Regions from separate parts of the Streptomyces sp. L2 genome, predicted to be linked through region 3. Evidence: riboswitches for the same ligand, from Rfam matches in the RefSeq annotation. Region 3 holds a riboswitch; each other region holds the start of a gene.
The links. Region 3 has a riboswitch for cyclic di-AMP ahead of DBP14_RS03335 (LysM peptidoglycan-binding domain-containing M23 family metallopeptidase). Riboswitches for the same ligand answer to the same signal wherever they lie in the genome.
Positions count from the first base shown of each region.

Region 1: linked by a shared signal. The riboswitch ahead of DBP14_RS30745 (C40 family peptidase) and the one ahead of DBP14_RS03335 (LysM peptidoglycan-binding domain-containing M23 family metallopeptidase) in region 3 are both predicted to bind cyclic di-AMP.
Region 2: linked by a shared signal. The riboswitch ahead of DBP14_RS21240 (transglycosylase family protein) and the one ahead of DBP14_RS03335 (LysM peptidoglycan-binding domain-containing M23 family metallopeptidase) in region 3 are both predicted to bind cyclic di-AMP.

Region 1 covers NZ_QBDT01000001.1:6,842,701-6,851,303, forward strand. The annotation lists gene bioD (dethiobiotin synthase) at 1-733, opposite strand, end outside; gene DBP14_RS30715 (adenosylmethionine--8-amino-7-oxononanoate transaminase) at 735-2,015, opposite strand; gene bioB (biotin synthase BioB) at 2,008-3,240, opposite strand; gene DBP14_RS30725 (8-amino-7-oxononanoate synthase) at 3,388-4,515, shown strand; gene DBP14_RS30730 (DUF397 domain-containing protein) at 4,573-4,797, opposite strand; gene DBP14_RS30735 (helix-turn-helix transcriptional regulator) at 4,808-5,668, opposite strand; gene DBP14_RS30740 (ATP-binding protein) at 5,892-6,350, shown strand; gene DBP14_RS30745 (C40 family peptidase) at 6,545-7,018, opposite strand; cyclic di-AMP (ydaO/yuaA leader) riboswitch at 7,022-7,245, opposite strand; gene DBP14_RS30750 (hypothetical protein) at 7,612-7,920, opposite strand; gene DBP14_RS30755 (ATP-dependent Clp protease proteolytic subunit) at 7,928-8,603, opposite strand, start outside.
Region 2 covers NZ_QBDT01000001.1:4,747,709-4,758,548, forward strand. The annotation lists gene DBP14_RS21225 (sel1 repeat family protein) at 1-1,565, shown strand, start outside; gene DBP14_RS21230 (cytochrome P450) at 1,568-2,875, shown strand; gene DBP14_RS21235 (transglycosylase family protein) at 3,055-4,170, shown strand; cyclic di-AMP (ydaO/yuaA leader) riboswitch at 4,369-4,541, shown strand; gene DBP14_RS21240 (transglycosylase family protein) at 4,546-5,250, shown strand; gene eno (phosphopyruvate hydratase) at 5,725-7,032, shown strand; gene DBP14_RS21255 (septum formation initiator family protein) at 7,174-7,650, shown strand; gene DBP14_RS21260 (DUF501 domain-containing protein) at 7,712-8,254, shown strand; gene DBP14_RS21265 (Ppx/GppA phosphatase family protein) at 8,251-9,204, shown strand; gene DBP14_RS21270 (ABC transporter ATP-binding protein) at 9,376-10,146, shown strand; gene DBP14_RS21275 (ABC transporter permease) at 10,196-10,840, shown strand, end outside.
Region 3 covers NZ_QBDT01000001.1:732,753-743,592, forward strand. The annotation lists gene DBP14_RS03295 (ATP-binding protein) at 1-1,651, opposite strand, end outside; gene DBP14_RS03305 (vWA domain-containing protein) at 2,126-3,223, shown strand; gene DBP14_RS03310 (class I SAM-dependent methyltransferase) at 3,230-4,147, opposite strand; gene DBP14_RS03315 (phosphatase PAP2 family protein) at 4,292-5,641, shown strand; gene DBP14_RS03320 (MBL fold metallo-hydrolase) at 5,679-6,872, opposite strand; gene DBP14_RS03325 (TetR/AcrR family transcriptional regulator) at 7,014-7,625, shown strand; gene DBP14_RS03330 (SGNH/GDSL hydrolase family protein) at 7,927-8,754, opposite strand; gene DBP14_RS03335 (LysM peptidoglycan-binding domain-containing M23 family metallopeptidase) at 8,901-9,806, opposite strand; cyclic di-AMP (ydaO/yuaA leader) riboswitch at 9,811-10,007, opposite strand; gene DBP14_RS03340 (alpha-galactosidase) at 10,280-10,840, opposite strand, start outside.

The DNA.
Region 1 (8,603 bases), 6.1 Mb from region 3:
ACGGCGCTTCCGGTGCTTCCGGTGCTTCCCGGACCCGGAAGTCCTCCGCGTCCCACGTGCCGTCCAGCCGGGAGGCCAGCCACGTGGGTGCCGCGGTGCGGAAGGCGGCCGGGGGCAGCGCCGCCGCGCCGGCCGGGACCGCGCCGAGCAGCGGAGCGCCCGCGCACTCCGGCAGGTCCTCGACGTTGCAGCGGGACGCGAGGTCGGGCGAGCCGGGCCAGCTGCCGATCACCACTCCGGCCAGCTCCAGGTCGCGCGAGCGCAGCTCACGGGCCGTCAGCTCGGTCGTGTTCAGCGTGCCCAGACCGGCCGAGGCCACGACCAGCACCGGCGCGCGCAGCAGCGCGGCCGCGTCCGCCAGCGTGCCGCCCGCCTCGTCGAACCGCACGAGCAGACCGCCCGCGCCCTCGACGAGCACCAGATCGTGCTCGGTGGCCAGCTTCGCCGCGGCCTCGGCCACCTCCTGCGGACGCACCGGGGCCATGCCGGCCCGACGGGCCGCCGTGCCCGGCGCCAACGGCTCCGGGAAACGGCCCAGTTCGGCGATCGTGACCGGACCCGCGAGCCGTTCGACCTCCGCGGCGTCCCCGCGTTCGTCCGGGCCCACGCCGGTCTGCGCGGGCTTCAGCACGGCCACCGACCGGCCGGCCGCGCGCGCCGCGGCGGCGACCGCCGCGGTCGTGACCGTCTTGCCGACCTCCGTGCCCGTGCCCGTGACCACCAGTACCGGCATCTCAACCCTCCTGTGCCGCGGCGATCACCGCGCGCGCGATCCGTGCCACGTCCTCGTCCCCGGTGACGTACGGCGGCATCGTGTAGATCAGGTCGCGGAAGGGGCGCAGCCAGACGCCCTCCCGCACCGCGGCCCGGGTCGCCGCGGCCATGTCCACCTCGTGGTCGAGCTGGACCACTCCGATGGCGCCCAGAACGCGCACGTCCCGCACGCCGGGCAGCTCACGCGCCGGCGCCAGCCCGTCCCGCAGCCCCGCCTCGATCCGCTTGACCTCGGCCCGCCAGTCCTGGCCGAGCAGCAGTTCGATCGAGGCGCAGGCCACGGCCGCCGCGAGCGGGTTGCCCATGAACGTCGGCCCGTGGGCGAGCACCGGCACCTCGCCGCGCGAGATGCCGTCGGCCACCCGGGAGGTGCTCAGTGTGGCCGCCATCGTCAGATATCCGCCGGTCAGGGCCTTGCCCACACACATCACGTCCGGCGTGACGGCCGCGTGCTCCGCCGCGAACAGCGCGCCGGTGCGGCCGAACCCGGTCGCGATCTCGTCGAACACCAGCAGCACGTCGTGGGCGTCGCACGCCTCCCGCAGCACCCGCAGATACGCGGGAGAGTGGAACCGCATCCCGCCGGCGCCCTGCACCACCGGCTCCACGATGACCGCGGCCACCTCGTGCGCGTGCCGCTCGATCGTCTCGCGCAGATGATCGGCGTACGACTCCTCGTACTCGGCCGGGGGCGCGTCCGCGAACACCTGGCGCGGGAGTACCCCGGTCCACAGGTCGTGCATCCCGCCCTCGGGGTCGCACACCGACATCGGGTTCCAGGTGTCCCCGTGGTATCCGCCCCGCCAGGTGAGCAGCCGCCGCTTCTCCGGCCGGCCGAGCGAGCGCCAGTACTGGAAGCACATCTTCACCGCGACCTCGACCGACACCGAACCGGAGTCGGCGAGGAACACATGTTCAAGCCCGTCAGGCGACATGTCTACAAGGAGCTTCGCCAAGCGTACGGCGGGCTCGTGCGTGAGCCCGCCGAACATCACATGGCTCATCCGGTCGAGCTGGCGCCGCGCGGCCTCGTCGAGGACCGGGTGGCCGTAGCCGTGGATCGCCGACCACCAGGACGCCATGCCGTCGACCAGTTCGCCCGAGCCGTCCGCGAGCTTCAGCCGGACCCCGCTCGCCGACTCCACGACGAGCGGTTCTACCCGTCCGGGCATCGGACCGTACGGATGCCACACATGCCGCCGGTCCAGCTCCAGCAGCTCGGGCACGCCCAGGTCAGGCATTGGGCGCGAGGTCCGTCCCGGCGCCCCGGCGACGCACGGCGACCAGGTCGGTGCGCGGCTCGTTCACGGCCGCCGCCGACTCCGTGCCCGGCGCGGACTCCGTCGCCGTACCGCACACGTCCTGCCCCTCATGCGAGCCGCAGACGGACCCGCACCCGGCCTCCGCGTGCGACCCGCACCCGGCCTCGGCGTGCGATCCGCAGCCACCGCCGGCCGCCGTCACCCGGTGCTCGGGCAGCGTGATCTCCCCGGTGCCCTCCACCTCGAACCCGGCGTCCGCGATCATCTCCAGGTCGGCCTTGCCCGCCTGGCCCTCGCTGGTCAGGTAGTCACCGAGGAAGATCGAGTTGGCCAGGTTCAGGGCCAGCGGCTGCATCGTGCGCAGGTGGACCTCGCGGCCGCCCGCGATCCGCACCTCGACGTCCGGGCAGACGAACCGCACCATCGCCAGGATGCGCAGGCAGCGCTGCGGGGTGAGGTTCCACTCCTTGCCGAGCGGGGTGCCCTCGAACGGGATCAGGAAGTTCACCGGCACCGAGTCCGGGTCCAGCTCGCGCAGCGAGAAGACCACGTCCACCAGGTCCTCGTCGCTCTCGCCCATGCCCGCGATCAGCCCCGAGCAGGCGGACAGGCCGGCGCCGTGCGCCTTCTGCACCGTGTCCACCCGGTCGGCGTAGGTGTGCGTGGTCGTGATGTCCCCGTACGTCCCCTCGGACGTGTTCAGGTTGTGGTTGTAGGCGTCCGCGCCGGCCTCGCGCAGCCGCTCCGCCTGGCCGTCGGAGAGCAGCCCGAGGCAGGCGCACACCTCGACGCCCTCGTTCTGCTCCTTGATGGTCTTGATGGTCTCGGAGACCCGGTCCACGTCACGGTCCGTCGGACCGCGCCCGCTGGCCACCAGGCAGACCCGCTTGGCACCGCCGGCCAGGCCCGCGGCGGCGGCCTCGGAGGCCTCGCCGGGCTTGAGCCAGGTGTACTTCAGGATGTCGGCCTTGGAGCCCAGCCGCTGGGAGCAGTAGGAGCAGTCCTCCGGGCACAGGCCCGACTTCAGGTTGACCAGGTAGTTGAGTTTCACGCGCCGGCCGAACCAGTGCCGGCGCACCTTGCCGGCCGCGGCCACCACATCGAGCAGATCGTCGTCGGAGGTGGCGAGTACGGCGAGCGCTTCCTCGCGGGTCGGCAGCTCGCGCCGAAGCCCCTTGTCCACCAGCGTGTTCAGCAGGTCCATGAAAGTTGATCCTGTCCTACGGGACCGCTTCGGGCCAAGGAGAGTTTGCACAACAGAGATGCTTCGACGTGTGGGTATTGCCACACCCTGGGTGCCTGCCCGTGCCGCTAGTGTCTGTCCGCTACCTACAAAAGCCCCGGAGGACCCATGGCGTTCGGCTGGATCGACGAGCAGGCGGAGGCGCGGCGCCGGGCCGGTCTCGTACGGACCCTGCGCCCGCGCCCCGCCGACTCGCCGCTGCTGGACCTGGCGAGCAACGACTACCTGGGCCTCGCCCACCACCCCGAGGTCGCCGACGGGGCGGCAGCGGCCGCTCGGACCTGGGGCGGCGGCTCCACCGGCTCCCGGCTGGTCACCGGCACCACCGAGCTGCACACCGAGCTGGAGCGCGAGCTGGCGGACTTCTGCGGCTTCGAGGCGGCGCTGGTCTTCTCCTCCGGCTACGCGGCCAACCTGGCCGCGGTCACCGCGCTCGGCCCGCACGGCTCCCTGATCGTCTCCGACGCGGGCAATCACGCCTCGCTCATCGACGGCTGCCGGCTCGCCCGGGGCACCACCCAGGTGGTCGGGCACGCCGACCCCGAGGCCGTGCGCAAGGCGCTGGGCACGCACGACGGCGCGGCGATCGCCGTATCCGACACGGTGTTCTCGGTGGACGGCGACCAGGCGCCGCTGGCCGCGCTGGCCGACGCGTGCCGGGAGTACGGCGCCGGCCTGGTCGTGGACGACGCCCATGGACTCGGCGTGCTGGGCGACGGCGGCCGGGGCGCGCCGCAGGCGGCCGGGCTCGCGGGCGCGGACGACGTGGTCGTCACGGCCACCCTGTCCAAGTCGCTGGGCAGCCAGGGTGGCGTGGTGCTCGGTCCGGCCCGGGTGATCGGCCACCTGGTCAACGCGGCTCGCACCTTCATCTTCGACACCGGCCTCGCCCCGGCGGCGGCCGGCGCCGCCCTGGCGGCCCTGCGGCTGCTGCGCCGCGAGCCGGAGCGGGCCGCGCGGGCCCGCGAAGTCGCCGCGGAACTGCACGCACGGCTGACCGCCGCGGGTCTGGAGGCGGTACGTCCGGACGCCGCGGTGGTCTCCGTGCGGGCCCCGTCCCCGGAGCAGGCCGTGCGCTGGGCGGCGGACTGCCGTACGGCCGGGCTGGCCGTGGGCTGTTTCCGTCCTCCCTCCGTGCCCGACGGCATCTCACGGCTCAGGCTGACCGCCCGCGCGGACCTGTCCGGGGCCGAGATCGAACGCGCTGTACGAGTGATCGGCGAGACTCGACCATGAGTCGGCGTGACACGGCCGGGCGTCGCACGAGTGCCGACGGGGTTTCGTAGGGGCCGGTCAGTGGAGCGTGGTCAGGAAGCCCGCCCAGCTCTCCGGGGAGAAGAGCAGCGCGGGTCCGGCGGGACGCTTGGAGTCGCGCACGGCGAGCAGTCCGGCCCCGCGGCCGGAGTGCGGCCGGGCCGTCTCCACGCAGTTGTTCGCGCCCGTGCTGTAGCTGCTGCGCAGCCATCGCACGCCGTGCAGATCGGTGCTGGAAGGGACGTTCCGAGGCAGTGCGGTCATGGTGCCTCCTCTACGCGCCGTCACCTATCGCGGTGATGTAATCCACCGAGTCCTCGGGTGAAAGGGCGTGGATCCGAAGGGTGTTGAAGGCCTCCCCATACGCCTGGAGGTCTTCTTTCCGTTCCAGATAGAGGCTACTCGTCAACTGGTCCAGAACAACCACGTCCAGATCAGAAGTGCTCGGAAAGGAGAAGATAACGAAAGGGCCGGTGAGGCCGACATGCGCCCCGGTCGCGAACGGCAGTACCTGGAGCCTGACTTGGGGCAACTGCGCCGCCTCCGCCAGCCGCTTCAGCTGACGGGCCATCACCTCTGGTCCGCCCACCTCGCGCCGGAGCACCGCCTCGTCCAGCACCGCGCTCAGCCGCAGCGGGGGATCCGAGCGCAGCACGTCCTGCCGGGCCAGGCGCACCTCCACCAGCGCGTCCAGCCGCTCCTCGTCCAGGCCCTCCACCGCGGACCGGGTCACCGCGCGGGCGTACTCGGGGGTCTGCAGCAGCCCCGGCACCACCGTGGTCTCCAGGGTGCGCATGCCGCTCGCCTGCGACTCCAGGCTGATGAAGTCCCGGTAGGCCGGGGGCAGGATCCCCCGGTAGGCGTGCCACCAGCGGTGCCGGGCGCTCGCGTGCTCCGACCCCGCCAACCCCAGAAGTAACTCGCGCAGTTGCCCGTCGTCGACCCCGTAGGTGTCGAGGAGTAACCGCACATCGGCCGGTTTCACCCCGCTGGCGCCGGTCTCGATACGGCTCACCTTCGACTGGTGCCAGCCCACCAGGCGGGCCGCGTCACCACTCGTGAGCCCCGCCCCGGTGCGCAGCGCGCGCAGTTCGGCGCCCAGTTTGCGGCGCCGCACCGCGGGACCGTTCTGCATGGGCTCCTCCTCACTCGCCATTACTCCTTACGGGCCGCCCAAATACGCTCTGCCGTCGCAGAGTTCACCGCATCGAGCGACAGATATATGCATATCTTGGTGGATCGCTCCCCGTGACCGGTCCGGTGGTGGCAGTCTGACGAGGAAGCACCAGTCCGGGACCGTACTCGAACCAGCCGCTCCTTGTCGGACCGCGGCCCCGGGGGAAAGGGACGACGTCGCCATGGCAGACCACCTGGAAGCATCCGTCACTCTGCCGAGCGATCCCGCCTCGGTCTCCGCGGCCCGCGCCTACGTGCTGGGCACCCTCGCGGAGTGGGGCCTGCCGTCGGACACCGACGCGGCCGACACCGTGCGGCTCATCGTCTCCGAACTGGCCACCAACGCCGTACAGCACACCTTCGGGCAGTCACCCACGTTCACGGTGGACCTCGCCCTGGACCGTGACGAGGACCTGCGCATCGGCGTCACGGACAGTCACCCGCGCTTCCCGAAGAGACTCCCGGCGGCCGTCCAGCAGGACAACGGCCGCGGCATGGTCATCATCCGCTGGCTCACCGCCGAGTGCGGCGGCAGGCTCCGGGTCCGGCCCACGCGCGAGGGCGGCAAGACGGTGCTGATCGAACTGCCCTGGACGGCCCCCGCGGAACCGGTACCGGCCGCGGGCCAGCAGGAAACCTAGGGCGGGCCGGCGGGCGCTAAGGGCCGGCGGTATAGCACGCGCGTGCCCCCCGTCCGGGAGAGCGGGCGCGTGGCCCCGCCCGGGAGAGCACGGGCGCGGCCCCCCCGACAGGGAGAGCGGGCGCGTGGCCCCCGCCCGGGAGAGCACGGGCGCGGCCCCCTCCGGAGCCGCGCCGCTCACCGCATGGAGCCGGGTCAGCTGACCCGGCCGTACCAGACGTGGTTCGTCCAGAGTTTCTCCAGCTTCACCACTTCCCCCGTCCTCGGTGCGTGCCAGATCTTTCCCTTCCCGGCGTAGATGCCGACGTGGTAGACGCTGGATCCATAGTGAAAGAACACCAGGTCGCCCGGTTTTCGGTGGTCGGCCGAGACGTGGTGCGTCCGGTTGTACTGCTGCGCCGCCGTGCGGGGCAGCTTCTTGCCCGCCTTCTTGAACGAGTACAGCGTGAGCCCGGAGCAGTCGAACCTGCGCGGCCCGGTGGCCCCCCACTGGTACGGGGAGCCCTTCTTGGACGCCGCGACCCGGAGGGCCTTCGTCGCCATGGTGGCGGCCGAGGCGTCGGCGGACAGACCCGGCGCCACGATGGTGCCGCCCACGGCGGCGAGGGTGAGGGCAGAGGCCGTACCGGCACGTGCCATCAGCGACGGGACACGATTGAGCGCAGTCATGCGCAACCCTTCGTCAGCCGCCTGTGAAGGATGACCTGTCGGATTCGGGCTGGCGAAGTTGCCCGGTCGCGTTCTCGCGACTTCACCCCAAGGGCTGCGCGGCACATCCGCCCGTCTGCGACGAACGTCCGTGCCGGCGACCCGTCTTGCTCGGGTCCTCCACTCCTGCCGATCCACTCCTGTCGACCGGTCGTCCGGGCGGCGGCAGGACTCGGCGTCCGCCCGGACCGCCCCGCCGCTGCGGCGGGGGCTTGTCGTCAGTCAGGGATCTTCACTCACACGTGTCCGAAAATCCCAACGGAACCGCCCCTTTGTGGCGTTACTCACCACTCGCCCGTTCGGGTGGACTTCACTGTGTTCGAGACATCGTCAGGTGCCGTACGCGGCCCCGGACCTGGCCCAAAACCTTCGGCTGCGCCGAACGGCCCAATTCGGCGCGCAAGCCGGCCGACCCTCGAAAAAGACAGTAAAAATGCTGAAAATACGCCGGACGTGGGTCCGTCGTTCGGGCCGTTTCAACTCCGGCCCGAACGACGTGCCGAGGGGAGCTGCGGGACGGATCCGCCGAGCCTGGCATCGGCCGGCGGGACCGGTCAGCCCGGCCCGCCGGGCGGCAGGATGAGGCGTGCGGTGCGCCGCTCGCCGTCCAGCACGCGCATCGCCCGCGCCAGGGTCTCCCCGTGCGGTTCCGTCTCGCCGCGCCGGTGCATCAGGGCGAGCGCGTCCCGCAACTCCTCCGCCTTGCGCACCAGGGCCTGAGCGGCTCGCAGAGCGCGGTAGGTGTCGGCGTCCCGGGCCGGATTGACGCGGCCCAGCAGGTCGACCACGTCCAGGTACCGGTCGACCAGCTCACCCTCCGCGCGCGTCAGCGCGGGCAGAGGCGGGAGTTCCTCGGGCAGCACCGGCGGCTCACCGCGCGCCCGGAGTGCCCGGAGCACCCGGTGCGCCCGGAGCGGTCGGATCGCCCGGCGTACCCGGAACGGTCGGCGCGGCCCCGCGCCGCGGTACGACGCCGTCCACCAGGCCGTACTCCACGGCCGCCGGGGCGTCCAGCACGAGCACCCGTTCCAGATCGTCGCGGACCCGCTCCGCGCCGCGCCCGGTGTGCCGGGCGAGCAGTTCCTCCATCAGCGCGCGCACCCGGGCCAACTCCTCCGCCTGGATGGCCAGATCGCTCGGCATGCCCGTCACCGGCTCGGACAGGGAGGGCTGTTCGAGCACGATGCGCGCGCCCGGCAGAGCGAACCGTTTCCCCGGTGTCCCCGCCGCGAGCAGTACCGCCGCGGCCGAGGCGGCCTGCCCGAGGCAGTAGGTGGCCACGTCGCAACTGACGTACCGCATCGTGTCGTAGACGGCTGTCATCGCGCTGTGCGAGCCGCCCGGGCAGTTCAGGTACAGCGAGATGTCCCGGTCCGGGGCGGCGTGTTCGAGCTGCATGAACTGTGCCGTCACATCGATGGCGGCCGTGTCGTCGAGGTGGGTGCCGAGGAAGACGATCCGCTCGTCGAACAGCTTCGAGTACGGATCGAGCGTGCGGTGACCGGAGCGGGTGCGCTCGGTGAATTCGGGCAGGACGTGGCGGGCG
Region 2 (10,840 bases), 4.0 Mb from region 3:
CCGCCCCGCAGCCGAGCCCGGCCCCTCCCCAGGGCGACCACGTCGACTTCCGGCACGGCACGTTCTACGGCCCCGTCTCGGGGGCGGAGCACCACTACTACAACGGCGGCGAACGCCCCGCCCGCTCCGACCCCGCCGGCTGGCCCACGCTCGCCGACGCCGACCCGATCGCGCTGGGCGTGCGGCGGACCCGGCGGTTCGACGGGGAGAGCCGGCTGCCGCCGTACGTCGCGCGGGAGGCCGACGCCGGGCTCGCCGAGCGCGTCCGGGCCGGCGGGCCGGTCGTGGTCACCGGTGAACCGCTCGCCGGCAAGAGCCGCACGGCATGGGAGGCGCTGCGGGCCGTACTGCCGCCCACGGCCCGGGTGTACGCGCCCTCGCCCGGCGCGGACCTGAGCGGACTGCCCGACGCCGTGCGGGGACGCCCGGGCCGGTACGCCCTCTGGCTGGACGAACTGGACGGTTATCTCGGCGAACACGGCCTGGACGCGGGCCTGCTCGCCCAACTGGCCGCGCTCCGGGTGCCCGTGGTGGCGACGATGAGCGACGAGGCGTACGACAAACACCGCTTCGGCGGGGGGCGCGCCTCGAAGGCGCTCGGCGGGGTCCCCACCGTGGACCTGCCCCGCCACTGGACCGGGACGGAGCTGACCGCGCTCGCCGGAGCCGGCGACCCGCGACTGCGCGACGCCCTGGAGCGGCGCGGCGACTGCGGGGTCACCGAGTACCTGGCGGTCGCACCGGAGTTGTGGGACGTCTGGCGGCGCGCGGACCGGGCGCACCGCGCGGGCGGCCACCCGCTGGGACACCTCCTCGTGCGGGCCGCCGTCGACGCGGCCCGCTGCGGGATATCCGGGCCCGTTCCGGAGGGAATGATCAGCGAGATACTGGAGGCCTACGAGACCGAGGGGTCCGAGCCGGACTGGGAGTCGGACGACGAGGCGCTCGCCTGGGCCACGGAGAAGCGCCACGGGGTGGCGGCGCTGCTGGAGAAGCACGAGGACGAGAGCATGTCCGCGTTCGGGTCGCTGATCGCGGACACGGAGGCCGCCCCCGGACCGCCGGAGATACCCGTACCGGTGTGGCTCGTGGTGACCGAGCACGCCGTCCCGGAGGACGACGAGCCGTTCCCGGCGGCCGTGTCGAGGGCGATGCGCGCGTACTACACGCCCCGCGCCGAGGCGGGGGACGGTGAAGCCATGGCGATGCTCGGAGCGCTCGCCCGGAATGAGAACGACCGGGCCGGAGCCCTCCACTGGCTGCGGATGGCGGCCGGAAGCGAGATACGCGACGCGCAGATGGCCTGCGTCGTGCTGTGCGGCCTCGGCGAGCTCCTGGTCGAGGCCGGTGAGCACGACGAGGCCGCCCGGCATCTGCGCCGAGCGGCCGAGTGGGGCGACGCCGACGCCGCGTACGACTTGAGCCGCCTGATGCGCGACCGGGCCGACCACTGGCTACGGCAGGCCGCCGACGCCGGGCACACCACGGCGAAGGCGGAGCTGGCAGGGGGCGCCGAGCCCGACGGGTCCGAAGCGCCCGACTCCACCCATGTCGATACCGTCTAGGAGTGACCCACCAGCCCCACCAGCCCCACCAGCCCCACCAGCCCCACCCCCCGGCCCCCGGCGGCCCCGCCCCCGACCTCTTCACCTGGGAGTTCGCCACCGACCCCTACCCGGCCTACGCCTGGCTGCGCGAGCACGCCCCCGTGCACCGCACCCGGCTGCCCAGCGGCGTGGAGGCCTGGCTGGTCACGCGGTACGCCGACGCCAAGCAGGCCCTCGCCGACCAGCGGCTGAGCAAGAACCCGGCGCACCACGACGAACCCGCGCACGCCAAGGGCAAGACCGGCATCCCGGGGGAGCGCAAGGCCGAGCTGATGACGCATCTGCTGAACATCGACCCGCCGGACCACACCCGGCTCAGGCGGCTGGTCAGCAAGGCGTTCACCCCGCGCCGGGTCGCCGAGTTCGCGCCGCGCGTGCAGGAGCTGACCGACCGGCTCATCGACGGGTTCGCCGCGACGGGCTCCGCCGACCTCATCCACGAGTTCGCGTTCCCCCTCCCCATCTACGCCATCTGCGACCTGCTCGGCGTCCCGCGCGAGGACCAGGACGACTTCCGCGACTGGGCCGGCATGATGATCCGGCACGGCGGAGGACCCCGCGGCGGCGTCGCGCGGTCGGTGAAGAAGATGCGCGGCTACCTCGCCGAGCTGATCCACAAGAAGCGCGAGGCGCTGCCCGCCGAACCCGCCCCGGGCGAGGACCTGATCTCCGGCCTCATCCGCGCCTCCGACCACGGCGAGCACCTCACCGAGAACGAGGCCGCCGCCATGGCCTTCATCCTCCTCTTCGCCGGCTTCGAGACCACCGTCAACCTCATCGGCAACGGCACCTACGCCCTGCTCACCCACCCCGGACAGCGCCGGCGGCTCCAGGACTCCCTGGCCCGTGGCGAATCGGGACTGCTGGAGACCGGCATCGAGGAACTCCTGCGCTACGACGGCCCCGTGGAGCTGGCGACCTGGCGGTTCGCGACCCGGCCGCTCAGCATCGGCGGGGAGGACATCGCCGCCGGCGACCCGGTCCTCGTCGTGCTGGCCGCCGCCGACCGGGACCCGGAGCGGTTCGCCGACCCGGACGTCCTCGACCTCTCCCGTGCCGACAACCAGCACCTCGGCTACGGCCACGGCATCCACTACTGTCTCGGCGCCCCGCTCGCCCGGCTGGAGGGCCGGGCCGCGCTCGCCACCCTCCTCACCCGCCTCCCCGACCTGCGGCTCGCCGCCGATCCGGCCGAGTTGCGCTGGCGCGGCGGGCTCATCATGCGCGGACTGCGCACGCTGCCCGTGGAGTTCACGTCGGCCTCGTGAACTCGGGGGCACGACACCGCCGTAGCGCAAACATGACGCGCGCTCACCTCTGTGATCTTCACGTGATCTGCGCGGCATTAACTTGTGACAAGTGATCGTATGCCGATACGTTCACCCCTCAGCGTGGCGCCCCAGCTTCACCGCCGCGCCGCTCCTGTTGTCACCCGAAAGGCTCCCGCATGCTCTCCGGGAACGGTCGTCACCGTCGCCCCCGTCAGGCTCCGGCCATCCTCGTCGCGGCAGGAGTGACCGGCTCCGCCCTCGCCCTCCCGCTGCTCGGCGCCGCGAGCGCCCACGCGGCGGACGGCACCACGTGGGACAAGGTGGCCGAGTGCGAGAGCGGCGGTTCCTGGAGCGCGAACCCGGGCAACGGCTACTACGGCGGGCTGCAGATGTCCCAGGAGGACTGGGACAAGTACGGCGGCGACCAGTACGCCTCCAGCCCCGACCTGGCCAGCCGCTCGCAGCAGATCGCCGTCGCCGAGAAGATCCTCGACGACCAGGGCACCACTCCCTGGGCCACCTGCGCCCTGCTCTCCGGGCTGACCTCCGACTCCGGTTCGGTGACCGTGGACCCGGGGAGCGGCGGCTCCGGCGGCTCCGCCGACGCGGGCGACTCGTCCGGAACAACCGGTTCCGGTGATTCAGCCGGTACCTCCGATTCATCCGGCCTGCCGGATTCGCCGTCCTCGTCCGACTCCGGCTCCCCGGCCACCCCCGGCTCGGGCACGGGCACGGGCTCGGACGCCGGCTCCGGAACGGGCTCCTCCACCACGCCGTCCCCCGACGCGGGCAAGGACTCGGGGACGGGCTCGGACGCCGACTCCGGCTCCGGTACGCCGTCCGCGTCCGACGGGGCCGGCGGGAGCGACGGCGACAACGGCGGGACCAACACCCCGAAGTCCGACAAGTCGGCATCGTCCGACCCGGGGACGTCGCAGGGTGATGACAGTGCGTCCACCGCCACGCCTGGAAGCGGCGACTCGGACAATTCATGGCAGAGTGGCAGCTCTTGGAGCCTGGTCGACACCGGCGCGCTCAGCAGTGGTGGACGTCACCGCGGGGACAGTGCGGACGAAAGCGTGACAAACGGTCAGGATGACGCCTCGTCCGGCCGGCACGCCTCCCGTGACGCGAGCACCTACACCGTCCGCGAAGGGGACACGCTCGCCTCCATCGCCGACTCCCTTGACGTCGACGGCGGATGGCACGCTCTCTACGCGACCAATAAGAAGGCGATCGGAACCGACCCGAACCACATCGCCCCCGGTCAGACCCTGCGAGTCGGGGCGTAAGCGGACGCGGGGCAGGGGCAGTTGGCGCCCCGCTTCGCCCGGTGATGTCCGTTTTGGTGAAAGTGTGGGATGAGTCTCAGAAGCCCTGATCGTCTTTGAAATTCCCCGGATCGCGTGTCTACGGTCAGGACCGCTCGTCACCACGAGCCCCGGCAGTCGCAACGCCGAATCCTGCCAGCGGTTGCCCGGGAACAGTCGTCGCGTCATGCGCCGCAGGCAGGAGCGGGGGACCCAAGGTAAGTGCCGGGCCCAGCAGTTGAGCTGGGACCGGCTGGGGGTGAAGCCGCACGCCGCGAAAGCGGGCGTGCGGCCGGGCAACTCAACCGGCCCGAACCCGACAGCTCACCTCGCAGGCGTCGGTGAGGGGATCGATCCATGCTGTTCTCCAGCAAGGGCAAGCACCGTCGTCCGTCCAAGGCCACCCGCGCCATCGCTCTCGCCGGGGTCACCGGCGCCGCCGTCGCCGCCCCGCTCATGGCCGCCGGTAACGCCTCCGCCGCCACGGCCTCCCAGTGGGACGCGGTCGCCCAGTGCGAGTCCGGCGGCAACTGGTCCATCAACACCGGCAACGGCTACTACGGCGGCCTGCAGTTCTCCGCCTCCACCTGGGCCGCGTACGGCGGCACGCAGTACGCCGCGCAGGCCAACCAGGCCGGCAAGGCCCAGCAGATAGCCGTCGCCGAGAAGGTCCTCGCCGCCCAGGGCAAGGGCGCCTGGCCGGTGTGCGGCACGGGTCTGACGAGCACCCCCTACAACGGCTCCGCCCCGAGCACGTCGTCGAGCAGCTCCTCGAACAGCACCTCGTCGAGCGGCACCACCAGCCGCTCCAGCGACCAGCAGGCCGCCTCCCGCTCCGCCGAGCGTCCGGCCGCCAAGAGCGAGAAGACCGTCACCACCCCGACCGGCAAGAAGGTCAAGAAGGGCGACGGCGAGTACAAGGTCGTCAAGGGTGACACCCTCAGCTCCATCGCCGCGAAGCACCACGTCGACGGCGGCTGGGAGAAGCTGTTCAAGCTGAACAAGGACATCGTCGACGACGCCGACCTCATCTTCCCGGGCCAGCAGCTGCACCTGAAGTAGGCAGCGGCCCGCCCCCGTCCCCACGGGTTCCCCGCCCCGGTGCGTCTTCCCCCGTACGCACCGGGGCGGGGTCTGTTCTGTTCGCCCCGGTCTCCCGCCCGCCCGGCCGCCTGCCCGACCGCCCGGCCGTCTCCCCGGCCGACCATCCGCCGGCCGTCTGCGCGACCGACCGCCCGCCGGCCGTCTGCGCGACCGACCGTCCGTCGGCCGTCTGCGCGACCGTCCGTCCGTCGGCCGTCTCCCCGGCCGACCATCCGCCGGCCGTCTGCGCGACCGACCGTCGGCCGCCTGCCCGCCCCTTTCCCGTGCCCCGTGCACCGACCCTTTGTTCCGGTGGTGAACAATGGGTACGGTCTCCCTGTCCACGGGACGGTCGGTCGGTGGCCGACGCGCCCGGGACGGTTAGGCTCTAGTCGCAAGGCACCGCCGTAAGGCACCGCGCCCCGCACTTTCAGCGTCACATCCCAGAAGGAGATGCTCGTGCCGTCCATCGACGTCGTCGTAGCCCGGGAAATCCTGGACTCCCGAGGCAACCCCACGGTCGAGGTCGAGGTCGGCCTCGACGACGGCAGCACGGGTCGTGCCGCCGTCCCGTCCGGCGCCTCCACCGGTGCCTTCGAGGCCATCGAGCTGCGTGACGGCGACCCCAACCGCTACCAGGGCAAGGGCGTGGAGAACGCCGTCCTCGCCGTCATGGACCAGATCGGCCCGGAGCTCGTCGGCTACGACGCCACCGAGCAGCGCCTGATCGACCAGGCCATGTTCGACCTGGACGCCACCGACAACAAGGGCGCCCTCGGCGCCAACGCCATCCTCGGTGTCTCCCTCGCCGTCGCCCACGCCGCCTCCGAGGCGTCCGACCTGCCCCTCTTCCGCTACCTGGGCGGCCCGAACGCGCACGTGCTGCCGGTGCCGATGATGAACATCCTGAACGGCGGGTCGCACGCCGACTCCAACGTGGACATCCAGGAGTTCATGATCGCCCCGATCGGCGCGGAGACCTTCTCCGAGGCCCTGCGCTGGGGCGCCGAGGTCTACCACACCCTCAAGAAGGTGCTGAAGACCAAGGGCCTGTCCACCGGCCTCGGCGACGAGGGCGGCTTCGCCCCGAACCTGGAGTCCAACCGCGCCGCGCTCGACCTCATCCTCGAGGCCATCAAGCAGGCCGGCTACGTCCCCGGCGAGCAGATCGCGCTCGCGCTCGACGTCGCCGCGTCCGAGTTCTACAAGGACGGCGCCTACGAGTTCGAGGGCAAGTCCCGCTCGGCCGCCGAGATGACCGAGTACTACGAGGAGCTGGTCGCCGCCTACCCGCTCGTCTCCATCGAGGACCCGCTGTTCGAGGACGACTGGGCCGGCTGGAAGGTCATCACCGACAAGCTCGGTGACAAGGTCCAGCTCGTCGGCGACGACCTGTTCGTCACCAACCCCGAGCGCCTCGCCCGCGGCATCGAGGAGGGCTCCGCCAACGCCCTGCTCGTCAAGGTCAACCAGATCGGCTCGCTCACCGAGACCCTGGACGCCGTCGAGATGGCCCAGCGCAACGGCTTCAAGTGCATGATGTCCCACCGCTCCGGCGAGACCGAGGACGTCACCATCGCCGACCTGGCCGTCGCCACCAACTGCGGCCAGATCAAGACCGGCGCCCCGGCCCGCTCCGAGCGCGTCGCCAAGTACAACCAGCTGCTGCGCATCGAGGAGATCCTCGACGACGCCGCGGTGTACGCGGGCCGCAGCGCGTTCCCGCGCTTCCGCGGCAGCGCGGAGATCTCCAAGGGCTGAGCCCGGGCCGAACAACGCGCCCGGGCCACCCGTCCGGGAAACCCGGCGCGAGGCTTAGCCAGTCGTCCGTACGTCCCCGGACCCGGTCCCGTACCGTGTCCGGGGACGTACGTACGTGTGAAAGGGGAGGCGGAGAGCGAGATGCCCACCAAGGACCGGGACCGTTTCTCCACCGCGACCAGGCTGCGGGTGCTCGGCGAGCAGACGGCGGCCCGGGTCTACCGCTCCCAGACCAAGCGGCAGGCCCGGCGCTCCCGGCTCACCGGCCGCGCGGCTCTGCTCGCCCTGGTGCTCTGCTCGATGATCGTCGCCCTGGCCTATCCGATGCGGCAGTACGTCTCCCAGCGCGCCGAGATCGCCGACGTGCAGAAGCAGCAGGACCAGGCCCGGGAACGCGTCGAGCAGCTGCGCGACCTCAAGGCCCGCTGGCAGGACGACGCCTACGCCGAGCAGCAGATCCGCAAGCGGCTGCACTACGTGCGGCCCGGGGAGACCGGGTACACGGTCGCCGGCCAGGGCGCGGCCCAGCAGTCCCGCACCGACCTCAGGGCCGCCCGCCGGCCCTGGTACGCGAACGTCTGGGACGGGGTCGACCGGTCCGACGCCTCCGACCGGTGACCCGGCCCGCCCCGGCCGGCGTCCCGCACAGCAACCCGTAGAAAGCCATCCGAAAGCAGTCATGGACACCCCTCCGCCGCCCACCGGGCGCACCGAACCGACCGACGCGGACGTCGCGGCCTTCCAGCAGCAGCTCGGCCGTCCGCCACGGGGCCTCAGGGCGATCGCCCACCGCTGCCCCTGCGGCCAACCGGACGTCGTCGAGACGGCGCCCCGCCTGCCCGACGGCACGCCGTTCCCGACGACGTACTACCTGACCTGCCCGCGCGCCGCCTCGGCCATCGGCACGCTGGAGGCGAACGGGGTCATGAAGGAGATGACGGAACGGCTCCAGAGCGACCCGGAGCTGGCCGCCGCCTACCGCGCCGCGCACGAGGACTACATCCGGCGCCGGGACGAGATCGAGGTGCTGGCCGGCTTCCCGAGCGCGGGCGGCATGCCCGACCGGGTGAAGTGCCTGCACGTCCTGGTGGCCCACTCGCTGGCCGCCGGGCCGGGCGTGAACCCGCTCGGCGACGAGGCGATCGCGATGCTGCCCGAGTGGTGGGCGAAGGGCGCTTGCGTGACGCTCCCCGAGGACGACCGGAAGGAGACCGACCGGTGACCCGGGTCGCCGCCGTCGACTGCGGTACGAACTCCATCCGGCTCCTCGTCGCCGACGCCAACCCGGAGACGGGCGAACTCGTCGACCTGGACCGGCGCATGACGATCGTGCGGCTCGGCCAGGGCGTCGACCGCACCGGGCGGCTCGCCCCCGAGGCCCTGGAGCGCACCTTCGCCGCCTGCCGCGAGTACGCGCGGATCATCAAGGAGCACGGCGCCGAACGCCTCCGCTTCGTCGCCACCTCCGCCTCCCGCGACGCCGAGAACCGGGACGACTTCGTGCGCGGGGTCCTCGACATCCTCGGCGTCGAGCCCGAGGTCATCACCGGCGACCAGGAGGCCGAGTTCTCCTTCACCGGCGCCACCAAGGAACTCACCGGCCGCACCGACCTGGCCACGCCCTACCTGGTCGTCGACATCGGCGGCGGCTCCACCGAGTTCGTCGTCGGCGACGAGCACGTGCGCGCCGCCCGCTCCGTGGACGTCGGCTGCGTCCGCATGACCGAACGGCACCTCGTGCACGAGGGCGCCGTGACCGACCCGCCCACCGAGGAGCAGATCGCCGCCATGAAGGCGGACATCGAGGCCGCCCTCGACCTCGCCGAGCGGACCGTCCCGCTGCGCGAGGCCCGCACCCTGGTCGGCCTGGCCGGCTCGGTCACCACGGTCTCCGCGATCGCCCAGGACCTCCCCGAGTACGACTCCGAGCGCATCCACCACTCCCGCGTCTCCCGCGACCGCGTCCGCGAGATCACCGACTGGCTCCTGCGCTCCACCCACGCCGAGCGTTCCGCCGTCCCGTCCATGCACCCGGGCCGGGTCGACGTCATCGGCGCGGGCGCCCTGGTCCTGCTGACCATCATGGAACGCACCGGCGCCGAAGAGGTCGTCGTCAGCGAACACGACATCCTGGACGGCATCGCCTGGTCCGTGGCCCGGCAGACGCCCTGAGCGGGGCGCCGGACTCAGGGTCGGTGTCCACCTGAGGTATGACACGGCGGGCTTCTGTCCGACCCGAGTCGCCCCCCGGAACCGGAACTGCGGCTGACTTCACGGGCGGTTGCGGCCGGGACGATGGAACGGTCCCCAGGAACCGCGTCGTCCCGACAGGAGCACCCGCCCGTGACCACCACCCCCACCGCCGGCCGGACCATCACCGTGGCCGCCCGAGCCACGGAGCTGTCGAAGATCTACGGGCAGGGCGAGACCCAGGTCGTCGCCCTGGACCGGGTCTCCGTCGACTTCCGGCAGGCCGAGTTCACCGCGATCATGGGCCCCTCCGGTTCCGGCAAGTCCACGCTGATGCACTGCGTGGCCGGACTGGACAGCTTCTCCTCCGGTTCCGTGCGCATCGGCGAGACCGAACTGGGCTCCCTGAAGGACAAGCAGCTGACCAAGCTGCGCCGGGACAAGATCGGGTTCATCTTCCAGGCGTTCAACCTGCTGCCGACCCTGACCGCCCTGGAGAACATCACCCTCCCCATGGACATCGCGGGCCGCAAGCCCGACAAGGCCTGGCTGGACCAGGTGATCGCCATGATCGGGCTGTCCGACCGGCTCGGACACCGACCGTCCCAGCTGTCCGGCGGCCAGCAGCAGCGCGTGGCCGTCGCCCGCGCCCTCGCCTCCCGGCCCGAGATCATCTTCGGTGACGAGCCGACCGGAAACCTCGACTCCCGCTCCGGCGCCGAGGTCCTCGGCTTCCTGCGCAACTCCGTGCGCGAACTGGGCCAGACGGTCGTCATGGTGACCCACGACCCGGTGGCGGCGGCGTACGCCGACCGCGTGGTGTTCCTCGCGGACGGCCGGATCGTCGACGAGGTCTTCGAACCGACCTCGGAGGCGGTGCTGGACCGCATGAAGCGGTTCGACGCCAAGGGCCGTACGAGCTGACGCCGGACCGAGCCCCCCCCGGTCGCGACCTCCCGAAAGCAGACACCCCATGTTCCGCACAGCCCTGCGCAACGTCCTCGCGCACAAGGCCCGGCTCCTGATGACCGTGCTCGCCGTCATGCTCGGCGTGGCCTTCGTCTCCGGGACGCTCGTCTTCACCAACACCATCTCCGACGCCTACCAGAAGAGCTCCGCCAAGGGCTTCGACCGCGTCGACGTCGCCGTACAGCCCCGGTACCAGGACTCCAAGGGCGACAAGGTCGGCAAGGAGGCCGAGCTGACCCAGGCGCTCCTGAAGAAGAGCGAGCGGGTCCCCGGCGCCGCCTCCGCCACCGGCGTCGTCACCGGCTTCACCGCCATCGCCGACAAGCACGGCAAGCTGATCGGCGGCGGCTGGCAGTCCGAGGGCGGCAACTACTGGGGTGCGAACGACCCCCGCTACCCCCTGACCGAGGGCCACGCCCCGCACGGCCGGAACCAGGTCCTGATCGACTCCAGGACCGCCGAACGGGCCGGGTACAAGGTCGGCGACACCGTGCGCATCTCCGTCGACGGCCCCGTCCTCACGCCGGTCATCAGCGGCATCTTCACCACCGACGACGGCAACGTGGCCGCGGGCGGCAGCCTCGCCCTGTTCGACACGCCGACGGCGCAGTCCCTGTTCGGCAAGAAGGGCACGTACGACGAGATCGAC
Region 3 (10,840 bases):
CGCTCGGCGCGGCGCCGTTCCACGCGCTCCCGTTCAGAGGTGCGACGTTCGGCGCGGCGCCGTTCCTGGCCGCCGGGGCGGCGCGTCCGGGTGTGCGGAGTGCGTGCCGGCGGCGGCCGGCGGCGGGGGGCCGGGCGGGCGCGCTCGGCGCGGCGGACGGGTCGTCGGCCGGCGCGGCGCCCGGACCGTTCGCCCGGTCGTCGTCCGCCTCCACCGCCCCTGCGTCACCCGTCTCCGCCGTGGCCCGGCCCTGCGCGCCGCCGACGGAACCGGGGATGCCACCGGCCGGCACCGCCTGCCACTCCGCCTGCGGCCCTGCCTGCGCGGGAATCGCCGCTTCAGGACGGGCGCCCTGCGGGGAGTGCGGCGCCGGCACCGCCAACCGCCCGCCGGCCGACGCCTCCTGCGGTCCCACCGTTCCGGTTCGGGCCGCGGGCGCGGCCGGTGCCGTGCCCAGCAGGGCCTGGGGGACGACGAGTACGGCCTGTACGCCGCCGTAGATGTTGGTCTGCAGGCGCACATGGATGCCGTGGCGGCGGGCGAGTTGGGAGACGACGTAGAGGCCGATGCGGCCGTCGGCCAGCAGGCTGGCGACGTTGACCTGGTCGGGGTCGGCGAGCAGGGCGTTCATCCTGCTCTGTTCGCCGACCGGCATGCCGAGCCCGCGGTCCTCGACCTCCACGGCGAGCCCGGAGGTCACGAGGTTGGCGCGGAGCAGCACCTGGGTGTGCGGCGCGGAGAACACCGTGGCGTTCTCGACGAGTTCGGCGAGCAGGTGGATCACGTCGGCGACGGCGTGCCCGCGCAGTTCGCCGTCGATGGGCGGCACCAGCTTGACCCGGGAGTACTGCTCGACCTCGGCGATGGCGGAGCGCAGCACCTCGGTCATGTCGACCGGGTTGCTCCACTGCCTGCGGGAGACGGCGCCGCCGAGCACGGCGAGGTTCTCCGCGTGCCGGCGGATGCGGGTGGCGAGGTGGTCGACGTGGAAGAGGCCCTTGAGCAGGTCGGGGTCCTCGATCTGGTTCTCCAGGTCGTCCAGGATCGAGATCTCCCGGTGCACGAGGGACTGGAGCCGCCGCGCGAGGTTGACGAAGACCTCCAGTTTCTGCTCGCTGCCGGCCTGGCTGGAGAGCTGGGCCGCCTGCACGACGGCGGTGACGGCGCCGTCGTGCGCGCGGGCCAGGTCGGCGGCGAGGAGCTCGAAGTCGTCGGCGTCCTCCGGCGGCCCGCGGCGCGCCGCGCGGTGCGGCGGGTCCTCTCCCTGGCGGAGTGCCTCGACGAGGTCGAGCAGGTCGGCCTCGCCGCGGGCGGCCGTGCGGCGCAGGGCGCCGATCCGGTCGGCGACCTGGCGGGCCGCACGGTCCGCGGCCACGGCGGCGGTCAGCACTCCCGCGACGGTCACGGCGACCGCGCCCGCGAGCACGGCCCACAGGGTGGGCCCCGGGTGCGCGCCGGTGGAGCGGACGCTGAACAGCACGGCCGCGCTCGCGCTGAGCGCGACCGCGACGGGCGGCAGCACCGCGAGCCGCATCAGCTGTGGCCGTATGTGCGTCTCGGGCAGTGCGGGGGCGGGTCGGGCGACCGGTCGCCCGTGCCGGCCGCCCTCACGGCGGTCGGGTCGGGCGGCCGGTGCGCGGAGGTGAGACATCTGCGTCCTCGTACTGGTCCGTCGGGCTGCCATCCGGACACTCACAGTAGTCGCCAGAGCATCATGTGCGGTGGGCAGTTGACAAAGTCCCCCGCGGACAGTCCCGCTCTGGTATGAGGCTTCGTACGACAGACCGATGACCTTTTCGGACGGGTGAGGCAGACCCGAAAGGGTTCGATACGACCTGGTCAAAAGCGATCAGCGGCGCAAGGGGTGCCCGGAAGGTCTCGTGCGCCCCCTATCCCATCGCACGCCTCGATGCGCGCCGCCCCGCACCCCGGGCGGCACGCGGCACTCGCGCCCACACCCGCGGAACCGTCACTCACAGTATCGGCGTTGGCCTGCGCTCAGGGGCGTTGTCAGTGGTGCTCCGTACTGTGAAGCCATCATCCGAACGGACCGGCGTCCGCGGCGGGTTGGCCGACCCGTGGCAGACGTCCGCGCGCCCATGGGCACACAAAGGGGACTGACACGATGAGCGCCACGGTAAGGGACCGGCTCAAGAAGCACTTCGTGAACCACGTCGCTCTCGTCATCGACAAGTCCGGTTCGATGAGGGGGCATTCGGAGCAGCTCATCCGCGTGGTGGACGAGTTCGTGAAGGGCCTGGCGGAGGAGTCCGACCGGCTCGGCCACGAGACCCGGATCAGTCTCTACGCCTTCGACCACCTGGTGGAGAACCTGGTGTGGGACATGGACGTGAAGCACCTGCCGTCCATGCGGGGCCTCTACACCGTCGAGAACGGCGCGACCGCGCTCATCCAGGCATCGGTGAAGGCGCTGGACGACCTCGGCCACATATGGGAGGAGTACGGCGAACACAGCTTCCTCCAGGTCGTGGTCACCGACGGCGAGGAGAACGCCTCGGGCGCGGACCGGACGGGCTCGCGCCACGATCACCTGCCCGACGGCCGCGCCGTCCTCGACGAGTGGCGGGGGCGGATCGCGGACAAGCTGAACAGCCTGCCGGACCACTGGACCTCGGCCATCATGGTGCCCAACTCCCTGGCCAAGCGCACCGCTCAGCAGTACGGCTTTCCCACCGGCAACATCTCGATCTGGGACGCCGACTCGGCGCAGGGCGTCGAAGAGGCGATCGGCGCCGTCAAGTCGGCCGCCACGCGCTTCCTGCGGGACCGGGAGCAGGGTGTGCGCGGAACCAGGAACCTCTTCGCCATGGGCCAGGACCTCAGCACGGCCGACGTGAAGTCCAGTCTGCGGGCCCTCGACCCCGGCAAGTACGTGCTGATCCCGGTGGACCGGCAGACGCCGATCCGCGACTTCGTCACCAGCGCTGGGCACCCGTACAAGACGGGCTGCGCCTACTACGAGCTGTCCAAGCGCGAGAAGATCCAGGCCAACAAGAAGATCGCGGTGGCGGAGAAGGACGCCACCAGCGGCCGGATGACGGGAAAGGTGTTCACCGGCCCCGCGGCCCGCCGGCTTCTGGGCCTGCCGGAGACGGAGGTGACGGTGACGCCCGGCAGCAACGCGGAGTACACCGTGTTCGTCCAGTCGACCTCGGTCAACCGCAAACTCCTCCCGGGCACCAGGCTGCTGGTCCTCCTGTAGGGCGGGTCAGCGGCCTTCCGCGACGGCGACGCGCCCCGACCTCAGGGAGGCCCGCACCCGCGTCTGGCTGCCGATCGAGTGCGCGAGGGCGAGGAGCGTGTCGTCCGAGACCACCCGCAGGCCGTACTCCGCGAGCAGCGCGGCCAGTTGATCCGGCCGCCACAGCGAGCGCCACGGCTCGCCGGAGGTGACGGAACTGCCGAGCACGCGGGCCAGCAGCCGCCCGGTGGCCGCCTTCGCCGACGGCGTCTGGTAGTTGACGACGAGCGCGCTGCCCGGGGCCGTCCGGGCGGCGAGCGCGGCCACCGTGGCCCGCACCTCGTCCCGGGTGAGGTACGGCACGACCCCCTCCCACAGCCATGTCGTGGGCCGGGCCGGATCGTGCCCGGCGGCGTCCAGGGCCGCACCGAGGTCGTCGACGGTGAAGTCCACGGGTGTGAACCGTACGGAGCGGGCCGTGACCGGCGGTCCGGCAGGGCCGGTGTCGTCCGCGTCCATCCCGCGGACCCCGGGTGCGACAGCGGCGAGGCGGGCCCGTTTGTCCTCCTGGGAGGCGGGATGGTCGACCTCCCACACATCGGTGCCCGCCAGTTCGGGCAGCCGCCAGGCGCGGGTGTCCAGGCCGGCGCCGAGGATCACCAACTGGCCGGTCACTCGGGCGCGCAAGGCCTCGTCGATGGCGACCGTCCGCGGCACGACCACCTCGGCGCACGCCCGCACGCTCTCGTACGCGGTGCGCGCCCGCATTCCGTCGGGCGGAGTGCTCGCGCGCACCTGGTCCACGGGCACGCGCTCCGGGGCCCGCAGGAGCCGTCCCGCCACCGGATCGGCGAACCGCCCCGGAACGGCCCTGCCGTCCGCGGCCGCCCGTCCCTGGCAGACCAGCACCGCCGTCCGGCTCGCCGTTCGCCCGCTCTCGTCCATGGGACCGCATTCAACACCAGCCTCCGGGGGCGCCGAACCATTCCGATAGCATGTTCGAGCTTGCGATGATTGGCGTCGTCGCTGCTCGTCCGTCAAACCCGAATCGAATCGGCCAAACGATTGATGTCCAGAGCGTCGCGGGTGATGTCACACATAGGCGGCAGGTCCGCGTCGGCCCTGGGGGGTCCCCGGCGGGCCGTGCTGTGGACCGCGGCGGGGGCGGCGCTTCTCGGGCTCCTCATAGCCATGGAGATCGTCTCGCGCCGCTACGGCGAACCGGGCCCGATGTCCACCCTGGCCCGCGGTCTGTTCCTCGCCCCGAAGCCGGGTCCGCTGTACGGCGGTCTGGCGTTGATGATGGTGGTGCTCACCTGGCGGCAGCGGTTCGTGGCCGCCGGTGCCGCCCTCGGTATCGACCTCGTCTTCGTGCTGGTGCGCTGGGCGGCCGGCGTCAGGCCGAGCGACGGGCACGGCTTCGGCAACGGCGCGCTGTGGGTGATGCTGGGCTGCGGGGTCTTCGCCGTCACGCGCCGCACCGGCGCCGACCGTGTGCTGCTGCTGAAGGGCGTCGGTCTTGGCCTGCTGCTGGCGGCCGGGCGCAAGACCGGCGACACCTGGCTGCTCATCACCTCCAAGGCCCGCCCGGCGGTGCTCGACCAGTACGTGGCGACCGCGGACCACGCGCTGGGCAACCCCTCATGGCGGATGGGCCGGGCCGTCCGGGCCACCGACCCGTTCGGCCCGCACCTCCTGCACCTGGTCTACGCCCAGCTCGCGGTGGCCGCGATCGTCGTCGCGCTGTACCAGCTGCGGAACGTGGCGGCCGAGGGGCGCTTTCCGCGCCACCATCTGGTGCGCACCTTCCTGGTGATAGGTCTCCTCGGCCCGGCCGTCTACATGATCTTCCCGGTGGTTGGGCCGGTCTTCGCCTACGGCCCGGGCGCCTCCGGCACCGGCGGCGTCGAATGGGCGGTGGCGAACCTCTGGCCGCACACGCCGCCGCCGGTCGGCTCCCCGCACCCGGTGCCGTACGACGGGATCACGCCCCGCAACTGCATGCCCAGCCTGCACACGGCGTGGGCCACCGCGATCTTCATCCACACCCGCGCCGCCCCCCGGGCCCTGCGGTACGCGGGCACGTTCTGGCTGGTGGCCACGCTCAGCGCGACCCTGGGGTTCGGCTACCACTACGGCGCGGACCTCATCGCCGGCGTGGTGTTCGCGCTCACCATCGAGACGGCGCTGCGCTCGCTCGACCGCGGCTGGGACCGGGCGGGCGTACGGCTGGTCGTCTACGGTACGGCGGTCTTCGCCGCGCTCCTGGTCTCGTACCGCTGGCTGCCGGAGGAGATGGCCGCCCGGCCGTGGCTGTTCGGGCCCCTTCTGCTGCTGGCGCTGATCTCCGTGGTCTCCGGCTACGTGCGGACCACCAGACAGTGGGAGCGGCCCACCGCACCGGCGCCACGACCGGAGTCGCAGCTCGAACCGGTGTGAGCCGCCTTCCCGCCGTGCCGGGTTCAGCCCCTGACCGTCACCGGTCGCCCGCGAGGTCGAGGTCCGCCGGCCGCTCCTCCGCGGGCGCCTCCACCGGGCGGACGCCGCGCCAGTGGTGGGCGATCGGCTGGGATACGGTCCGCCACCAGGGCTCGCCGGGCACCTTGCCTCCGGGCTCGAAGGGTTCGCCCGGCCGCGGGAGCGCCACCGGCTGTCCGGCCTCGTCGCCCGCGTCCTTCGTCCACTCCCCCGGCTCCGCCCAGGCGTGCGGGGCGAGGTTGAAGGTGCCCCAGTGGATCGGCAGCAGCACCCCGTGCGGGGCGCCGCCCTGGAGGTCGAGGTGGGCGCGCAGGCCCTCCTCGGGGGTCATGTGGATGTCCGGCCAGAACGGGGAGTACGCGCCGATCTGGATCATGGTGGCGTCGAACGGGCCGTGGGCGGCTCCGATGTCCTTGAAGCCCTCGAAGTAGCCGGTGTCCCCGCTGTGGTAGATCCGGTGCTCCTCGCCGGCGACGGCCCAGGAGGCCCAAAGGGTGTGCTGGGTGTTGCGCAGGCCCCGGCCGCAGAAGTGGCGGGCGGGGGTCGCGGTGAGGGTCAGGCCGCCGACCCGGGTCGACTCGTGCCAGTCCAGCTCGCGCAGCCGGTCGGCCGCGACACCCCAGCGTTCGAGGTGGGCGCCGACGCCGAGGGGCACCGCGAACAGGGTGTCCGTGCCGGCCAGCGCCTTGATCGTGGGCATGTCCAGATGGTCGTAGTGGTCGTGGGAGATGACCACGACGTCGACCGGGCCGAGGGCGGCCAGCGGCAGCGGCACCGGGTGCAGCCGCCTGGGCCCGACGAAGGGGAACGGGGAGCAGCGCTCGCCCCAGACCGGGTCGAACAGGGCCCGGTGTCCGTCGATCTCCGCGAGCACGCTGGAGTGGCCCATCCAGGTCAGCCGCAGCCCCGTGGCGGGCGGTCTGGCCAGGTCGGCGTAGGTCGTGGCGTGCACCGGGACGGTGCCGCCCGGCGCGCGCAGCGGGCGCTGCTCCTTGTCGAGGAAGACCTTCGCGAGGTCGCGCCGGGACCCGGAGGGAACCGTACGGACGGTGCCGCCCGGGTTCTGGAAGACGCCGTCCTTGAAATGCGGGGAGCGGCGGATGCGTGCCATGCGCTCACCGCCGGGATCCGCGCCGAAGGCGGCGGGCCGCAGCCCTCGGAGCCCGGGACTCTGGGAACGCGGACCGGTCACGGTACCTCCAGGTGGAGTCGCTGAGGCCTTCCATTATGGTCGGCCCGTCCGACAAGCAGACCGACGGCGCCCCGCCCCCGGTGTCCCCGCCACTGGCCGGACACGTTCGGTGTCGTACTGGTGACGGATTAGGGTGGCCGCGTGGCGAGAGTGCGGTTGAGCGTGGCGGAGCGGCGCGAGGAGCTGCTGCGCGCGGCTGTCGAGCAGATCGAGGTGCGGGGCGTGGCGGCGCTCAGGATCGCCGACGTGGCGTCCGCGCTCGGGGTGAGCAACGCGCTGGTGCTGTACCACTTCTCCACGAAGGAGCAGCTGGTCGCCGCCGCGTTCGCGCACGCGGCGGAGGGCGACCTCGCGCACCTGCGGGGGCTGCTGGGCCGGCGGACGTCGGCGGTGCGCCGGCTGCGGTCGGCCGTCCGCTGGTACGCGCCGTCGGGTGCGGCCAAGGGCTGGCGGCTGTGGATCGAGGGCTGGGCGGTGTCACTGCGCGAGCCGGCTCTGCGCGAGGTCACCCGGGAACTGGACCGGCAGTGGAAGGCGGCGATCGCCGCCGTCATCACAGAGGGCGTCGCCGCGGGCGAGTTCGCGTGCGCCGATCCCGAGGGTACGGCCCTGCGCCTGACGGCCCTCCTGGACGGGCTCGCCGTCCAGCTGACCTCCTATCCGGGCGGCGTGCCCCGCACCCGCGCGCAGGAGTGGGGCGAGGCGGCGCTGGCCCGGGAACTCGGGCTGGAGCAGGAGTCCCTGAGGGGCTGACGTCCCGCGGTGTGCGCGAGGAGGGCCGGCCGATGCCCCGCGGCGCGCCTGGACCTGGGCGCTGCCGGGGGCCGGTCCCGCCGCGTTCAGTCCCGTCCGCGCCCTGTGCCGTCCGCGCCCCGTGTGGTCGTGTCCCGTGACGGCCGCGCCCTGTGCCGTCCGCGCCCCGTGTGGCCGTGTCCCGTGACGGTCGTGTCCCGTGACGGTCGTGTCCCGCGGCGCGCCGGTCGGGCGCCGCGGGGCGCCGGTCGGGCGCCGCGGGGCGCCGGTCGGGCGCCGCGGGGCACGGTGCGTCGGGGTGTCAGGCCACCGACGCGATCCGCGTCTTGATGTCGTCCGGTGACAGCGTGCCCTTCGCCGTGACGTGGTCGCCGGAGGACTCGCCCCGCAGCCGGCGGCCGATCCACGGGACGAGGTACTCGCGGGCCCAGTGCACGTCGTCGCGGCGGACCTCCAGCGTGCCCCGGGGCGGCAGGGGCGGCCAGGGCTGCTCGGGGTCGGCCGGGATCTCCAGGCCGAGGGCCTGACCGGCGCGCAGGGCCACGCGGGTGTGGCCCTCCGCCGACAGGTGGAGCCGGTCGTCGTCCCACGCCCGGCGGTCCTGCACGGACTTCAGGGACCACAGGTCGAGCACCGGGCAGCCGTACCGGTCGGCGATGGCCCGCACGTGCCCGTTGTACGTGGCGATCTTGCCCCGCAGGTGCTTGAGCACCGGGACGCCACGCGTGTCGAAACCGGTCGTCACGAGGACCGTGCCCGCCGCCTCGGCCAGCCGGGACACCGACCGCTCGAAGCGTTCGGCGACCTCGTCCGGGTCGGTGCCGGGGCGGATGATGTCGTTGCCGCCCGCGCAGAAGGAGACCAGGTCCGGGGCGAGTTCGAGCGCCTTGGGGACCTGGTCCGCCACGATCTGGTCGAGCAGCTTCCCGCGCACCGCGAGGTTGCTGTACCGGAAGTCTCCTTCGGGCCGCCGGTCGGCGAGCAGGACCGCGAACCGGTCGGCCCAGCCGACGAACGCCCCGTCGGGCCCCGGATCGCCGACGCCCTCGGTGAAGCTGTCCCCCACCGCCACGTACGACCCGATCGACCCGATCACCGATGTGTTGTCACTCTTCGAATCGTCTGCCACGTCGGACCATGATTCACCTTCGGATGTGACTTACGCGACCGTAGGCGGGGGTTGACGGACGGTGAGAAGTCCCACTGCTTATTCATTTGCCATTCAGGAATACTCCGGGGCAGCCGGGTCGGCCAGGACCACCGGGACCGGCCGGGTCAGCCGACGGTGACTCCGTGCCGGCTGAGGTAGGCGACGGGGTCGATGTCCGAGCCGTAGTCCGGGGTGGTCCGGATCTCGAAGTGCAGGTGCGGTCCGGTCACGTTGCCGGTGGCGCCGGACAGGCCGAGCTGCTGTCCCTCCGTCACGCTCTGCCCGGCGGACACGGAGAGCTGGGAGAGGTGGGCGTACTGGGCGTAGTGGCCGTCGTTCAGCTTGACGACGACCTGGTTGCCGTACGCGCCGCCCCAGCCCGCGGAGACGACCGTGCCGGCGGCGACGGACTTGACGGAGGTGCCGGTCGGGACGACGAAGTCGACGCCGGTGTGGTAACCGCTGGACCACATGCTGCCCGCCACGTGGTAGCCGGTGCCGATGGTGGCGCCGGTCACCGGGAGGGTGAAGCCGGTGGAGGGGGTGGCGGCCGGGGGCGGGGTCTGCGGCTTGGACGGGTGGGTGGACGGGGTCGCGGAGTGCGCGTCGGAGGACGGGTGGTGTGCCGCCGCCGCGCGCTTGCCGAGCGTGAGCTTCAGGCCGGGGTGGATCAGCGACGGGTCGTCGCCGACGGCCTGCCGGTTGTCGTCGTAGAGCCGGTGCCAGCCGCCGCGGACGTCGTGGTCGTCGGCTATCTTCGCCAGGCAGTCGCCGGACTTCACCGTGTAGGTGCGGACGCCCGGAGCGCGGTGCGCGGCCGCCGGCTTCGCGGCGGTCGCCTTCACCGCCGTGCCCTTGGCGGCCGGGAGGGCCTGGGTGACGTGCGCGGAACCGGACTGCGGGGTGGCGGCGTGGGCTCCGGCGGCCCCGACGAGCGGCAGGGCGAGGGCGGCGCCGCCGGTTCCGGCGACGGCGATGGAGCGGGTCAGACGCTGGGTCTTGGGACGACGGTGCTTACCCTTCGCGGGCATGGCGCATTCCTCTCCGGCGCCTGCGAGGTGAGCTGTCGGGTTCGGACTGGAGCTGCCCGGCCGCGCGGTGCGCGGCTTCACCCCGAGCCTGTCGCGGAGACCGGGACAGGCAGTCGTACCTGGTGGGTCCCCCGCTCCTGCCGTACACGGGTCATGTGTGTGGGGACTCCGGACGGCGGCAGGATTCGGCGTTCCGTCCGGAATTGGTGGCGAACGTAAGCGAGCGGGACGCACGGCGACAAGGAGCCGGTTCCCGCCTCCGCCGTTTCGGATGATCGGATACCGGAAAGCGCGGTCACCGTGCGTGCATGTCCGCGCTCTCGCTCGCCTCAATTGCCGCCGGGCGCCCGGACATTACGTGAGCATGACGTGCGACGGTCGGTCACCACTATGACGCTCCTCACGCACGCCATACCCACCTCCCCCTATTTCGTAGCGAGTTGGAGCGAAGCCGCAAAATTCGGGCAGACGACTCAGATGCGACACAGACGGAGAACCGTCGCATCGAGATCGCCGCGCAGCCCGGTCCGCAGACCGTGGTGCCGGAGGACGGCACCTCGGTGCACTTCGCCCGTTTCACGGCATTCGTACGACGCGGCCGGGTCGAGTCCGCGCAGCCGCAGGGCCGGGACCGGTTCGCCGTACCGCTGCGACTGGAGCCAGGCGAGCACCACCGTCTCGTCGCCGAGGACGTACTGGACGGCGCTGAGGCCGCCCGCCGGCGGGCGCAGCCGGTACAGGTCGCCGTGCTGGACGACGGGCCGTATCTCCTTGTAGAGGTCCACCCAGGCGCGGGCCTCGGCGAGGTCCTCCTCGCTCCACTCGGTGAGGTCGCCTCCGACGCCGAGGACTCCCGCCATGGCGCTGACGAAGCGGTAACGCAGGCTGCTCAACCGGCCGTTGAGCTGGCTGTTCGGGCTGTCGGTGACCCAGGCGGCCATGACCCGGGCGGGGTGGACCTGGCTGAACCCGTGCTGGATGGCGAGCCGGTCCAGCGGGTCGGTGTTGTCGGAGGTCCACACCTGGTCGGTGCG